Regions from separate parts of the Paenibacillus nanchangensis genome, predicted to be linked through region 2. Evidence: predicted binding sites of a transcription regulator. Region 2 holds the regulator's gene; the other holds the start of a gene.
What was found. The regulator Rex, encoded in region 2, represses fermentation and respiration genes when NADH is low (regulators of the CRP and FNR family bind a similar motif). The targets are predictions, from matches to a motif close to TTGTGAAATATTTCACAA.

Region 1 (7,728 bases), on a different contig from region 2:
AGTCAGCCAGCGGGTATTTCGTGTTGTTACCGGCAGTTTTGTCAGTAATTACTGCAAAAGAGGTTACTTCAGAACCCGTACCCGAAGTTGTCGGAATGGCTACGAATTTAGCTTTGTTGCCGAGTTTAGGATACTTGTAAACCCGTTTGCGGATATCCATGAATTTTTGTTTCAGGTTGTTGAAATCAACGTCCGGATGTTCGTAGAACAGCCACATGCCTTTCGCAGCATCCATTGGCGAACCGCCGCCCAGTGCGATAATGCAGTCCGGCTGGAACCGGTTCATCATGGCCGTGCCTCTTTCAACGGTAGTGGTCGAAGGATCCGGTTCAACTTCCGAGAAGACTTCGATTGCTACAGGAGTTTGACGCTGGCGGAGATAATGTTCAACGCGCTCCACATAACCCAGCTTCACCATCATCGGGTCGGTAATGATTGCAACACGTGTGATATCCGGCATTTTGGCCAGGTACTGCGTCGAGTCTTTTTCGAAATAGATTTTATCCGGCACTTTAAACCATTGCATATTCACGGTACGACGATTCACCCTTTTCACGTTGATCAGGTTAATGGCAGTCACGTTCTGCGATACGGAGTTGCGGCCATACGATCCGCAGCCCAGCGTCAGCGAAGGAATGTTCGTGTTGTAAATATCGCCGATTGCGCCATGGGTCGACGGCGAATTTACGAGAATACGTCCGGTTTGCAGGCGGTTCGAGAATTTCATAATAACTTCTTCGTTGTTCGAGTGGATCGCCGAGCTGTGTCCCATACCGCCGAATTCAACGATTTGCGCAGCGCGCTCGATGCCTTGGTCGGCATTTTTCACTTTGTAGCAGGCAAGCACCGGGCTCAGTTTTTCAGCGGAGAGCGGATATTTCGGGCCTACGCCTTCCAGTTCGGCTACCAGAATTTTTGTTCCGGCAGGAACTTGGATACCGCACATTTCAGCGATCTTCGTAGCGGATTGACCGACGATTGCCGGGTTAACCGCACATTTCTCTACATTCATTGCGCCGGATGTCAGCTTCGCAGCTTCCTCTTTGTTGACGAAGTAACAGCCGTTTGCGATCATTTTCTTCTTCACTTGGTCAAAAATCGCTTCTTCTATAATAACAGCCTGCTCGGATGCGCAGATCATGCCGTTGTCAAAGGTCTTCGACAGGATGATGTCCGTTACGGCCTGGTCGATATCCGCACTCTTCTCAATGAAGGCAGGCACGTTGCCAGGGCCTACGCCGAGAGCCGGTTTGCCGCAGCTGTAAGCCGCTTTGACCATTGCCGATCCGCCTGTTGCGAGAATCAGCGCTACGTCCGGATTGTTCATCAGGGCGTTGGTTTTATCCATCGTCGGCATTTCAATCCATTGGATGCAGTTCTCAGGCGCGCCGGCTTTGACGGCTGCATCGTGCAGGATCTTGGCGGCTGCCGCACTGCACTCTTGCGCGGATGGATGGAAACCGAATATAATAGGATTACGCGTCTTGGCTGCAATCAACGCTTTGAACATCGTGGTGGATGTCGGGTTGGTTACCGGTGTGATGCCCATTACGATACCGACCGGTTCAGCTATCTTCTGGAAGCTGTCGTAAGGGTTGTCTTCAATGACGCCTACAGTTTTGTCATATTTAATACCGTGCCAGATATACTCAGTGGCGAAGATGTTTTTGGTGATCTTGTCTTCGTATACGCCGCGGCCGGTTTCTTCAACTGCGAGCTTGGCCAGATACATGTGTTTGTCGAGTCCTGCCAGTGCCATGGCATGAACGATATTGTTCACTTGTTCCTGGTCGAGCTGCATGAATTCTTCAGCGGCTTTCTTAGCTTTATCAACTAATGTCTGAACATATTCTTCTGCGGTAGGCTGCTTTACTTGGGCGGGCACTTCATTCTTAACTGCCATCTTCCCTCGTCCTCCTGTCAATTTATGTTTGTTTTTCTCTACACGTTGATCATAACACATCTATGTCGTCTTGCATAGTGAATTATTTCACAAACTATAAAATTTTTTTGATTTATTTTCAAAGCGCTTTCATTTCCAGCGTGCTGCATTCCATGCTAAAGAGCCCCCGAAAGCAATCCGGAGGCTCGATATGTTCAGATGTGTTCGCTTGAGGTTAAATCTGTCAGCATGTTCAGGAGAGCTAAACTAACGAGTGGTTAAGGAGCCTTCAGGCTTTGAGGCTCTTTAAAGGCAAGCAGCCGGCCGTTAGCCTGTATGATAATCATTCCGCTTTCGGATAGCGTCCGGCCGAATTCGCTTCCCCTTGCCTCCAGCTTTAGTACAGGCTCAGCCTTAGCAAGGCTGATTGCTATGACACTTCCATCCGTAAGCGCAGCATACAATCCCCGGCCGATCAGTTCAAAACGGGCAATCGGCAGATCGAGCCCAGTCGAGTAGGACACCGTCATTTTGTCGGCCAGCTTAACCCCATACAGTGAATACCCGTCAATAAAAAGAATCCGTCCTTCATGCGGTCCGGCCGCATATTGCAGGTTTTTCCCCACACCTTGGGGGGTATAAAGCTCGGGCTTTGTCTTGGACGGATCTGCTTTTAACGGATAGGCATACACCTTGGACCCGGTTATGATATACAACTTGCCGTCGGCAACCAACGCTTCTCCGCCCCCGCCGCCGGGTTCAAGTTTGGAAACGTCGATTTTTTCCGGATTATAGGCCGTCGATTGAAGCACCTTGCCCGTCTTCATATCAAGCGTATCCAGCGTCGTCAGCGGAAGCTGCTCCAGCAAAGTACTTTGTCTCTGCACAATCGCCTTGCCGCCATCTACATAAATGGGCAAAGCTTGATTGGAGTTACGCCAAATCGATTTTCCCGTCTTCCCGTTAAAGGCATGAAGAACGGTATAGGAATAAGCGCCCGATTCATACCCCTCGGCTAAGACAGTATCCCCGTCCAAGAGAAGCGGTCCCTGAATCGGCCACTCGTAATTGTCGGTCCACAGCAGTTTGCCGTCCTTTACATTTAACGCTTTTAGATCTCCATTTGCAGCGACGATAATCCGCTCTGTGTTAACGGCCACCTGCCCAATATCGCTAAGTTTGACCGCAGATGTCCACAAAACTTTGCCGCTGCCCGCATCAAAGGCACTCACTTTTCCTCCGGACGATGCCGTGTACACCCGATTTTGCGCTACCGTGATCACCCGGCTCAGCCCGCTGCCCGATTTCCAGACGGTTTTCCCCGTTTTGGCATTGACTGCAAGCAGCTGGCCTTTTTTCAGAGTAAAGATCTTGCCTCCTGCTGCTGCCGCATATACGGGATCGCTGCTTTTCTGGTTTTGTTTATCGATGTCCAATGTCCAAAATGGCTTTATCACCGGGACTTTTTCGGACAACCCCCAGTTGCTTCCTATGAATGTGGTGCGCGGAGCAGCATTGGCAGTTTCTGCTGATAAAGAAAGAGGCATGGCCAACACCGCTGCCGCTATCATTCCGTATATCCATTGCTTTCGTTTCATCTAACATCGCCTCCCGACTGATTGGTCTTTTGATTAGACGCGTGATCTGGTAAAAAGTTTCAGCTCCGTTGTAAGGCCAATTCATGTTCATAAAGCCGTTTAAACAACTGCAAACCCCTACCTCAAACAAAACAAGAAAAAACAGCCGGACGGCTGCTTTTTCGCGTCATTGCTATTTATGATTCCGAAACTTTTAAATTACGCAAACCCGTTGCATCTCAGCCACGAAGCGCAGGCGCCGCTCCAGGTCTTGACATGGGCGTCATCCTCCGCGAGACCAAGGCCGTGCCGTCCGTGTTCATACACATGCAGATCAAAGGCAATCCCCTGCCGTCTCAGCGCCCCAGCGAGCAGCAGGCTGTTCTCAACCGGAACTGAAGCGTCATCCGACGTGTGCCACAAAAAGACGGGCGGGGTTGCCTGCTTCACGTTCCGTTCGGTGCTCATTAATTCCACCAATTCGGGATCCGGCTGCTCGCCCAGCAGGTTCTGCCTGGAGCCTGCGTGAGCGTAGGGATCCAGCATGGAAATCACCGGGTAACACAAAATCATCAAATCCGGCCGGCTGGAATGGCGCTCAACCGGGTCGTTCGCCCGCGCATCGCCGCCGTCAAAATGAACTCCGGTCGTGGAAGCGAGGTGCCCGCCAGCCGAAAAGCCGAGAATCCCCACCCGTTCCGGATCGATCCGGAACATCTCCGCGTACCGTCTGACGGTACGGATGGCGCGCTGCGCATCAAGAACCGGCGCTGGATACTGGTAGGGCGCCACGCGGTACCGCAGCACAAACGCGGAAATGCCAAGCGTATTCAGCCATAACGCCACCGGCTCCCCTTCATGACCCGCTCTTCCGCCATATCCTCCGCCTGGACATACAATAACAGCGGGGTTGTTCTCCCCGTCAACGAGATACGGCGTGATCGCCGGACAATCTTCATCTTCTGCGCCTTTGGCGCCTGGCGCTCCGCCCGGCCACAGCAATAACGTCTCCATTGCCACATCTTCATCCCCTTAAAATGCCGAAAAACGGTGATTATCTTCTGTATCTCTCACCTTCCCCGGTAATGATCTTTCAGCAGGGAAGACTTCTCTCCAACTCCATCCTTAAGTCTACCAAGCGTGGAATGGACATGCAATCCTAGTGCAAGAAACCTCACTGAAAAACACTCGTTTGAAGTGAAAATAATCACAATGTTAAAAATTCGACACTTTTTCCCGCTTTTCTATTAACCATTAAGAGGAATTTCGGGTTATAATTAATTTAAAAATTTATTGAAAAACTGAGGGAATAAAGGGGATATCGATTATGAACGAATACACCAATGTTATCGAAGCCCATGGCAATACGAACTGTTTCTCGGAACAGAACTTCAACCGGCTTCTTGTTACAATGAAGGATCGTGTCATTCCGGAAGGCTCGCATTTGTTCTGGGAAGGCGACTATTCGGATAAACTGTTCTACATCCGCCGCGGCCGGGTCAAACTGACCAAATCAACCGATGAAGGCAAAGAGCTCATTCTGTATATGTACCAAGCGGGAGACATGGTAGGTCAAGCCGACCCTTTCTTCAGCACAAAACACAGCTTCACCGCCGAAGTCATCGAGGATAGTGAAGTGGGCGTCATTGAACAAAAGGACCTGGAGATTCTGATCTGCCAGCACTGCGATTTTGCCATTGATTTCATGAAGTGGATGGGGATTCATCACCGTCTGACCCAAACCAAATTCCGGGATCTGATGATGTACGGCAAGCCGGGCGCACTCTGCTCGACCCTGATCCGTCTCAGCAACACGTATGGCGAGAAAAACGGAGATTCCATTCTGATTAACAAAAAGATCACGCATACCGACCTTTCGAATATGATCGGAGCCACGCGCGAAAGCGTCAACCGCATGCTTAGCGATCTGCGCAAAAAAGACGCCGTGGAATACGAAAACGGCATGATTGTGATCAAGGATTTGGGCATGCTGCAGGATATCTGCCACTGCGAACTGTGTCCAAACGAGATTTGCCGAATCTAACCGGACCTTTTCTAATTTATACCCTTTATTCTCCTCTTTGAATCATATCGAACCGCAAAAAGTTAGGCGTCCTTCGGGACGTCTTTTTTTGATGGGTGCATGCCGCAACATAAAAAAATAGGTCAGCCAGAAATCTCTGGCTGACCTAATTATACGAAAAGCCGCCCCACGCCTTCCGGCAATGGAGCAGCCTCTTGAGATAACCGCTTGTTAACCCTTTAAAAAAGGTTCCTATTCGCTTAGCCGCGGCAATCAGCCGCGTTTGGGTCCGCGTACCGGCGAGATCAGCCAATAGATCATGCCGACAAATACGCCGCCGCCGATAATGTTGCCCAAGGTGACGGGAATCATGTTGTGCAGCCAGCCGGCCAGCGAAATGGTCTCCGGGTGATTTGGCAGCAGCAGCGCCACGCTCAGCAGCGTCATGTTCGCCACACTATGCTCGTAGCCGCTGGCGATAAAGGCAAGCAGACACCACCAGATGAGCATCAGCTTCGCTCCTTCGCTTTTGGCGCGGGAGGACATCCAGATCGCCAGGCAGACCAGCCAGTTACACAATATGCCGCGGAAAAACAGCTCCGAAAAAGGCAGCGACATTTTTTTGGCGGAGGCGGCAAACAGCAGGTGTTCGGGAGGAGCCGCTTTGAACAAGCCCGTTCCCTGGATCAGCAGCGCCAGCAGTACCGCCCCGGCCAGGTTGCCGAAAAAGACGACAACCCAGTTCTTCAGGGTATCCCCAACCGTCGTGCGTCCCGACAAGGTACTAATCGTAAAAAACATGTTATTTCCGGTGAACAGCTCCGAGCCGGCGAAAATAACCAGCGTCAGCGCAATGCCGAATGTGCCGCCCATCACCAGCGGCTGGAAGGGAGATTTGGCCGCCGCCAGCGGCGCTCCCAGGGTAAAGATCAAAATAATGCCGATTCCGACATAAGCACCGGCCAGCAGCGCCGCCAGAATATACCTGGGCAAGCTTTCGTTCATTTTATCGCGTTTGGCGACAGCGGCCTGCGCGATGTTTTCCACGCTCTCCGTAAACATCCGACTTCCTCCGTCTCTAGATCAAATAAAAGCGTTGCTACAGTTCTACAATAACTTCGCCGCCGTCCAGCATAACCGGGAACGTAGCGACACGACCCTCGTCAGGCGCCTGTACTTCACCTGTCGTCAAATCGATTTTCCAGTCGTACAGCGGATCGTATAAATAATGTCCTGACACGATTCCTTCGGCAAGCGGACCGCCTTTAGGGTGCGGATTTTTGTTCTCTACAGCGAAAAACCGTCCGTCGGAGAGGCGGAACACCGCAAGGTGTCGTCCGCCTGCTTCCACTGCCCGCCCGATCTGGGGCAGAAAATCTCCGGCATGGCCTAGCGCATAACGTACTTTCGTGGTCTCCATCATGGATCTCTCCTTTGCTTATCTCTCAAAATTAGGCTTTGAGTTCCTGGAACAGAGCTTCGCTTGTCGGCTCGTCGTTCAGCATTTTTTTCCACGGATCGTTAACCTGTGCAAGCGCGAATTCGATTCGCTGCGCCAGCGCTTTGCGCTCCGACTCGTTGCCGAGAATCACTTCCTGGATGTGGGCCAGACCCATACGCTCCACCCACTCCGAGGTGCGCTCCAGATAGTTGCCAGTTTCACGGTAGTACTGCATGACAGCGGAGCAGATTTCGATCAACTCGGCATCGGTTTTCACTTTGCAGAACGAATCCGCAATCCGAGGCTTGATCCCGCCGTTGCCGCCGATAAAGATTTCCCAGCCGCCGTCGTTGCCGACGATGCCGATATCTTTGGTGCAGGATTCCGCACAGTTCCGCGGACAGCCGTTGACAGCCATTTTAAATTTCGCCGGGAAGTCAAGCCGTTCGTACTTGCGTTCCAGCAGCGCGCCCATTCCCATCGAGTCCTGGGTGCCGAAGCGGCAGAACTGCGAGCCTACGCAGGTCTTGACGGTACGGAGCGATTTTGCGTAAGCATAGCCTGACGGCATATCGAGTTCGGCCCAGACTTTAGGGACGTCTTCTTTTTTGACGCCGATCAGGTCAAGACGCTGGCCGCCGGTTACTTTTACCACTTTCACATCGTACTTCAGGGATACGTCTGCAATTTTCTTCAGGTCTTCCGGTGTCGTTACCCCGCCGTACATCCGCGGAACAACCGTAAACGTGCCGTCTTTCTGGATGTTAGCGCTGAGCCGCTCGTTGACAAACCGCGATTCTTTTTC
Region 2 (7,728 bases):
CGATAACGGATTGTCCTTCAGCATTTATATATTGAACGAGTTCACGTAATTTTGTTCCAGGCTCCAAATCGAGTTTCAAAGCGACCTCGTTGCGGGTAATAGAAATATGAGATTCGTTAACTCCTTTATAATCATTAACAATTTTTTTCAGCGGTTGCTGGACCGCATATTGACGGTAAAGAAACCATCCGCCGAACAATACCGAAGCCGACAGCAGCGCTGTCAGCAGTATAGCGACAGGACGCAGTTTCATATAACCTCTCCTTTCGGGTTGAACACATGATGCATGGACAGCGCAACTCTAACTCTACTATCAGCTAACTTCACACTCAACAGCTAAACTTCACACTCAACAGCTAAACTTCACAATCAGCAAATGCCTGTGTAGATTCTATCAGGCATTTGTTTGCCGTGCAATCGTACAAGTAACAGTATATCACAGTGTATATACTTTTTCGAAGCAGATTGTGAAATATATTTTAAATTTTAGCTGCCAAATCGCTGCATTGCAAGTTTACTAGTTTTACCACGGCTGTACAGCTGCTTACGGTGGGGATTAGTTCTTGAGGTTTAGCAGAATCCCACCTCTCTACCAGCCTTTACTGGCAATACCAGAGATTAAGTTTATCCCGTATTAGTTTGCGATAACCGTCTGATAGATCATAATGTAGTTGTCATTGATATACTGCTCGATCAACAGGCGGTCAACTTTTCGATCAGGATGTTTAATTTCCGGCACTTTTCGGATCCCATGCGTTCGCAGAGCACTTCCACCCATTCCAAAGTAACACCATACCCTGTAACCTATAACATGTAACCTATGCCGTTTGATATATCACCTAATATATATCCTCCAATATATACGATGCAACTATATCATGTAACACGTACCATGTAACACAGACCATGTAACACAGACCAAACACAGCCAAAAAGGGCTGAGCGCGCCTACCGCGCACCCAGCCCTTTTTTAGTTGACGTAAATCGGATTCCCGATGGCGGCGCCGTCGGCAAACCGGAAAAACTGATAATAATAGTGCTCATCCTGTTTATAAAACAGCTGCCAAGCGTATTCGCCATCATATACGCCAGGCAGAAGCCGCTCAACCGATGCCTGCGGCAGCGCTTTGGCGATCACCTCGCGCATCCGCGTTTCATCCAGCCCGTTCTTAAGCGGCTCGGCATGAACAGTGTTTTCTCCTTGCGCAGGCTGGCCTCCCGGCTGAAACCGAACCCAAACCATCAGTTCCTGCCCGGTAGCGTCTGTTCCGGTAAGGGTCCAGTAGATGGATTGGCTGTCCCAGACCGATTTCTGAGCACGCGTAATCTCCACCAGCCCGGCCTGGGTTTTGGCGGCCGCTTCCGCCGCTCTTTTTTCGGTCCATTGATCCTTCATAATGTAAGCATAAATCAAATGGAGTCCAAACAGCACCAAGAGCAGCGCCGACGTTCCGAGTGCGATCCATTGTCCCTTTCTTTTCAACCGTTTCCGCTCCCTCTCATCCCCGCGCGCTTACCGTTTCAGCAGACCTTCGAACGCCTGCTGGGCGCTCCGGCGGATCCGCTCTTCATCCAGCGTCAGGCATTCGCCGTTCTTAACCACCTGTTTTCCATCAACCCACACATGCGCCACATCTTTGGCGCTCGCCGAGTACACGGCATGGGATAACAGGTCCGAGTGGGGCAGCAGATGCGGCTGATCAATGTCAATGGCGATCAAATCGGCTTTCATTCCTACTTCAAGGCGTCCTACCTCAGGCAAAAAGACCGACTTTGCTCCATACTCTGTTGCCATCCGCAGCGCTTCGGCCGCGGGCACCGCCGTAGGATCGCCGCTTACTCCTTTATGAATCAGCGCCGCAAGGCGCATCTCTTCGAACATGTCGAGGTTGTTGTTGCTCGCCGCGCCGTCCGTACCCAGCGAAACCGTGACGCCGGCCTTCAGGAGCTCGGGAACACGGGCGACGCCGCTTGCAAGCTTAAGATTGCTGCCCGGGTTATGCGACACCCCAACATTGTGGCGTGCAAGGATCTCAATCTCCTCATCCGTCAGATGGACCGCATGCGCAACAAGCGACGGACGCGTGAACATGCCGAGCTTCTCCAGATGCGCTACGGGTCTGAGGCCGTAATCGGCGGCGTTTTGCTCCACCTCGCGCTGCGTTTCGGACATGTGGGTATGGAGCGGAAGATCCAGCTCATGCGCCGCTTCCACAAATTTGACAAAATAATCCGGCGGACAGGTATACGGTGCATGCGGCGAAATCATGGCTGTAATCCGGCCGTCCGCCTGGCCATGCCAGTTGCGGGCAAAACGGACGGCTTCCTCCAGCTTCGCCTTCTGCACGTCCTCGGGGCACAGACCGATAACGCCCCGCATCAGAACAGCGCGGATGCCGGACTGGTCAGCCGCTTCGGCCACCCGGTCCATATGGTCGTACATATCAAGGAACGTGGTTGTTCCGCCTTTGAGCATTTCCAGAATCGACAGCGAACTTCCCCAGTATACGTCGTCTCCGGTAAACTTGGCTTCCATCGGCCACATCTTCTCCTGCAGCCATACCTGCAAAGCAAGGTCGTCCCCGTAACCCCGGAGCAGCGACATCGCGGCATGTCCATGCGTATTGACGAGCCCGGGCAGAAACAGCAGCCGGCTCCCGTCCACCTGGCGGACTCCCTCTATATTCTCGGGTTCGGTTTCGCCTATGTACGTAATCCGGCCGTCATCCACAATCATCCAGCCGGTAAGAACCGAACGGTCCGCCGAGTTAACGGCAAACCGGCCGTTGCGAATCACCCATTTACGGTCATTGCTGCTCATTTGCGGTCTCCTTTCCATCAGGCAGATAATAAGCTAGGCTTTGCAGGTCGGTTGTGAAATCCGCCGCATGAACCCGTACCTCGGGCGGCGTCTTCAGAATAACCGGCGCAAAGTTCAGAATCGCTTCGATGCCCGAACCGACCAGGATATCGGCAACGGCCTGCGCTTCGGAATCCGGGACGGTAATAATGCCGATCCGGATGCCTTGGCTCCGGATTGTATCGGCCAGTTCTTCCATCGGCTGCACGGTCAGCGAGTTGATTTTTTGCCCGATTTTGGGCGGGTAGGAATCAAAGATGGCAACGATTTTCATCGTGTCCTTCAGATAGGCGTTGTAATTCGAGAGCGCATGGCCCAGATTACCGGCGCCGACAAGGGCTACGTTAATCTGCTGGTCCAGCTTCAGGATATGCCGGATTTTTTCGATCAGATACGAGACGTCATACCCGATGCCTTTGCGGCCGAAGTCGCCAAAATAAGCCAGGTCCTTCCGGATCTGCGCCGGGTTGAGCTCCAGCTTCTGCCCCAGCTCCTGGGAAGAAACGGTCGCGATTTCGCGTTTGTTCAGCTCGTTCAGAAAACGCAAGTACACCGGCAGACGGCGTACGACCGCTTCCGATATTTTGTCTGATTTCATCGATGATCCTCCTCGTTAGAGATGCCTTCCGGGTAACCCGCGCAGCTTCCTTCCGGGCATAACTTCCCCCGTTCGTGTTCCGCGTGTGTTCCCTATAGAGCAGCGGCAGCAAATACCGCTTGCTTGTGTCCGCAAACTGCTTTGACGGCAAACCTGCCGCCAAAAGCCGGAAACGGCAGCGGTCCGGTTCGCCCGGCAGCCGGATGGAAAACCCTTACAGATAAGGTTCCACCCCGGTACCGTTTGAATTGCTTGCAGCTAAATTTATTCTCCGCTGGCCTCGGCAGCTCCTGCTTCCAGCCATTCCGTAATACGCGGAACCAGCTGTTCGGTCAGCATATGCTCCATTTTGGGCCCCGGCAGCGAATATAGAAAATATTTACCGTAATAAGACTCAATTACTCGGGTATCGTATACAATAACGATTCCCCGGTCCTCCGCCGTCCGCACCAGCCGTCCAAAACCCTGTTTGAAGCGGATGACCGCCTGGGGGACCGACATCTGCATAAAAGGGTTTTTCTTCTGGGCCTGCAGCAGCTCCGCTTTAGCTTCGGCCAGCGGGTGGTTTGGCGGCTGGAACGGCAGTCTGACGATAGCCAGACAGGTCAGCGCTTCACCCGGAATATCGACGCCTTCCCAGAAACTGCTGGTCCCGAGCAGCACGGATGCGCTGCTGTCCTGGAACCGCCGGATCAGCTTCGTCCGGCTTCCCCCTTCAACACCCTGCCCAAGCACGGTGATATTCTCGGAGGCAAGCGCGTCCTTCAAAGGATCAAATACCTGTTTCAGCATCCGGTAGGAGGTAAAGAGCACCAGCATTCTTCCGCGCGTCGAGACGGCGGCCTCGGCAAGCGAACGAACCAGCTTCTCCACAAAACGCGAATCCCCGATGCTTCCTTTAACGCTTGGAAAATCCCGCGGAATCACCACCAGCGCCTGCTCCCTGTACTTAAACGGTGAAGGCAGCTGGGCGGTCATCACCCGTCCTTCCGCGTTTGCTGCGGATAAGCCGAGATTCTCGATCATATACTGGAAGGATTTGTCGACCGACAGGGTGGCGGAAGTGAGCACAACGCTTTTTTTCTTGTCAAAAAACAATTCCTTCAATTGGGCGCTGACGTCCACAGGCACCGCGTACAGCTGTAACGAACGGGCCCGGTAGTTGCTGTTCGCCTCCAGCCAATAAACAATGCCGGTATCTCCCAGCTTCATGAAAAGCTGCAGCGATTCCCGAACCTGGGCCAGTTCCTTAAACAGCCCGCCGAGATCCGTTACGATCCCCTCCTGAGACCAGGTGTCGTTTTCCCTCATCTCACCCAGCATCGTGTCCCCTTTACGGATCAGATCCGCCAGAGCGGTCAGCAGGCTCGCCGAAAGAGCGGACACCTCCTCCCAGTCCGTTGGCTTCTTCGCAGGATTCAGCCGGAGGACCAGCTGACCGGCTTCACCGGCAGACAGCTCGCTCCGTTCCGGGATCAGCGTATACAGCCGTTCGCTCAGCATCTCCCAGTTCTCCCGCACCGTCATGATATCCTCGCTCATCCGGTCGATGTTTGCCGTCCATTCGGAAGCCTGTTCACCGCCGGAGGACTGCAGCATTTGCCGCAGCATCGGCAGCTGGCCGTTCCGGCTGTCCTTAAACATGCGCTGCAGCGTATGCGTCACCGTAAAATGCTTCAGATGCATGCCAAGGTGTTTGCCTGCGACGTCTTCAAGATGATGCGCCTCGTCAATTACCAAATGCTCGTAAGCGGGCAGCAGCTGATGCCCCGCTTTGACGTCGGCGAACAGCTTGGAATGATTGGTGATGACGACATCGGCCAGGCCCGCCTCATGCTTGGCCCGGTGATAAAAACACTTGCGGAACCAAGGACACGCCCGCCCCAGACACGAATCAGTGTCGCTGGCGACAGTCTCCCAATAATCCCCGCCCCGGTTGCCAAGGTTCAGTTCTTCATCATCCCCGGATTCGGTCCGCGTAAGCCACACCAGCATTTGGGCGGAGATCAGCAGATCTTCCCGCGGGCTGACGAACTCCTTGCGGTTGATCTTCAGTTCCAGTTTCCGCAGACACAAATAATGACCGCGTCCCTTGAACACGGCGGCTTTGAACGGAAACGGCACCGCCTGTGTCAGCAGAGGCACATCCCGCTCCCTTAGCTGATCCTGCAGGTTGATGGTATGGGTGCTCACCATTACCTTGCTGCCGTTTTTGACGCTGTGGTAAATGGCCGGCAAAAGATAACCCAGCGATTTGCCGGTGCCGGTGCCTGCCTCAATCAGCAGATGTTTATCCTCCGACAAAGCGGTCATCACTTCACCGAACATGATATCCTGCGATTCCCGGCTCTCGTACTTTGGCAGCAGCGCGGCCAGCCTCCGTTTGACCCGTTCCAGATAGTCCTGGAACGATACGTCCTCCAGCGGATTCGCTTCCCCTTCCTCCCTGGGCGCACTGAGCTCCGTCCAATCCCCGACCTTCAGGGCTAGCTGCCGGTAATAGGTAAGGTCATCCTGCTGGGAGAAGGTCTCCATCTCGCGCTCCTGCAGCAGGCCGTCAAAGTACCAGGCCAAATCGCTGTCTTCGCCGGCAAACAGCTCGTTCAGCCGCTGAATGGTAAGCAGCGGCAGGTCGTACAGCTCCTCCAGACAGCGGAGCAGCACAAGCGCGGTAGCATGTGCATCGCTGTCCGCCTGATGGGGCCGGTCATGCTGCAATCCGAAATGGGCCGCAACGGCGCCAAGCTGATACGTGGTCAGCGACGGAAAGCAGATCTTCAAAAAATCAATGGTATCAAGGATGCGCCCCTGGAACGGAAGATATCCGCACCGGTCCAGCGCATTCTGCAAAAAATGAAAGTCAAACGCAACGTTGTGTCCCACCAGCACGCAGTCATCCAGCAGGGGCACCAGTTCCATCATCATCTCTTCCAGCTCCGGCGCCTGCTCCACATCGCTGTCGCGGATGCCGGTCAGCTCCGTAATGAAGGGCGGGATCGGCGTTCCCGGCTTGACGTAGGAACCGTATACCCGGGAGATGGACCGGTCTTCTTCGATGATGGCAAGTCCCACCTGGATGATCTCACCCACGGATTGGGTTCCCGTCGTTTCAAAATCAAGCACGGCAAATTTCATCGGTATAGATTTCCCTTTCCCTTTGAGACTCTTTATCAGCATAACAGATGTTGCCCAAAAAGGCGATGCACACCCGGCCATCCGGCAGGGTGTGCATCGCTAAAAATCAGGCATATGCGCGGGAGAATGGCACTACAGCAAAGAGACAAGCTCCATCCCGTATTGCAGTTCTCCTTCTTTCCTCCGGCACACCTTCAGGTTCTCGGCCGGTTCCTGTAAATCCGGAGCGTACTTCAGCGCAAGCGAAAATAAATCCTGTGCGTCCGCCAGCAGGCCTTGACGGGCCAAAATACAGCCCATCACGTTGTACGTGAACGCCTTCAGCCTCCGGCTGCGGACGCCCGGAAGCATCCGCTGCAGATGCGTCCATGCGCCGCCGTGATCGCCGGAGTGCAGCAGAGCCAGCCCCGAATACAGACGGGCCGGCACACTGTCGGGATATTCGCCCAGCACCTGACCGAATTCCCGGACGCACTCCGGATACATCAGCAGCTTGAAGTAGCCCTGGCCGCGGGCAAAAGCAGGATGGCGCAGCTCCGGCGCTTCATTCTGCCCAAGCTCGCGTTCTCCTTCGCCTCCCGGATCTTCAGCCAATTGAAAGTCGCTCATTTTCTCGGCAAAGGCCAGCCATTCATCCATCATTTCATCACACAGCCGGCGCAGCAGATTCCAGTTGCCGAGCAGTTCCTCCCGGCGGGCCCCCTGCGCCGTGGGATAATGGCGGATAATTTCCTGGAGCATGTCGTTCATTTCAGCAAATACATGTTGAAACACGGGACATCCCACCCTTACGGATAATGAGATCAGCGCGGCTTGCCTGACTTCATTTTTTGCCTGCGGGGCGGGTTTCATCCGCGATGCCATTCATTACATAAGCCGCCTGAACCGCCCGATGGTTAAGCGATCGTGGAATGGGGCTCCCGGTCCGTAAGCTTCACCGGACGGTTCCCTTCGCCGACAAATACAACCGTCGGTTTATGGCTGGCAAGCTCTTCCTGGGACAACATCGCATAAGAAATAATAATGACTGTATCGCCGGGCTGCACCAGCCGGGCCGCGGCGCCGTTCAGACAGATCACCCCGCTGCCCCGGGGTCCCGGAATCACATAGGTTTCCAGTCTGGAGCCGTTGTTAT

Region 1: a site for Rex is predicted at 1,979-1,996, ahead of adhE (bifunctional acetaldehyde-CoA/alcohol dehydrogenase). Genes of this name have one in related genera too.

The regions. Positions count from the first base shown of each region.
Region 1 is NZ_JBHOFD010000005.1:193,909-201,636, forward strand. Features, by position in the region: gene adhE (bifunctional acetaldehyde-CoA/alcohol dehydrogenase) at 1-1,903, opposite strand, end outside; gene ACE6ED_RS05650 (outer membrane protein assembly factor BamB family protein) at 2,161-3,480, opposite strand; gene ACE6ED_RS05655 (alpha/beta hydrolase) at 3,679-4,473, opposite strand; gene ACE6ED_RS05660 (Crp/Fnr family transcriptional regulator) at 4,787-5,503, shown strand; gene ACE6ED_RS05665 (formate/nitrite transporter family protein) at 5,756-6,544, opposite strand; gene nirD (nitrite reductase small subunit NirD) at 6,582-6,902, opposite strand; gene nirB (nitrite reductase large subunit NirB) at 6,934-7,728, opposite strand, start outside.
Region 2 is NZ_JBHOFD010000028.1:21,291-29,018, reverse strand. Features, by position in the region: gene ACE6ED_RS20880 (hypothetical protein) at 1-253, opposite strand, end outside; gene ACE6ED_RS20875 (cell wall elongation regulator TseB-like domain-containing protein) at 971-1,483, opposite strand; gene ACE6ED_RS20870 (amidohydrolase) at 1,514-2,821, opposite strand; gene ACE6ED_RS20865 (redox-sensing transcriptional repressor Rex) at 2,808-3,458, opposite strand; gene dinG (ATP-dependent DNA helicase DinG) at 3,723-6,593, opposite strand; gene ACE6ED_RS20855 (tetratricopeptide repeat protein) at 6,726-7,367, opposite strand; gene panD (aspartate 1-decarboxylase) at 7,490-7,728, opposite strand, start outside.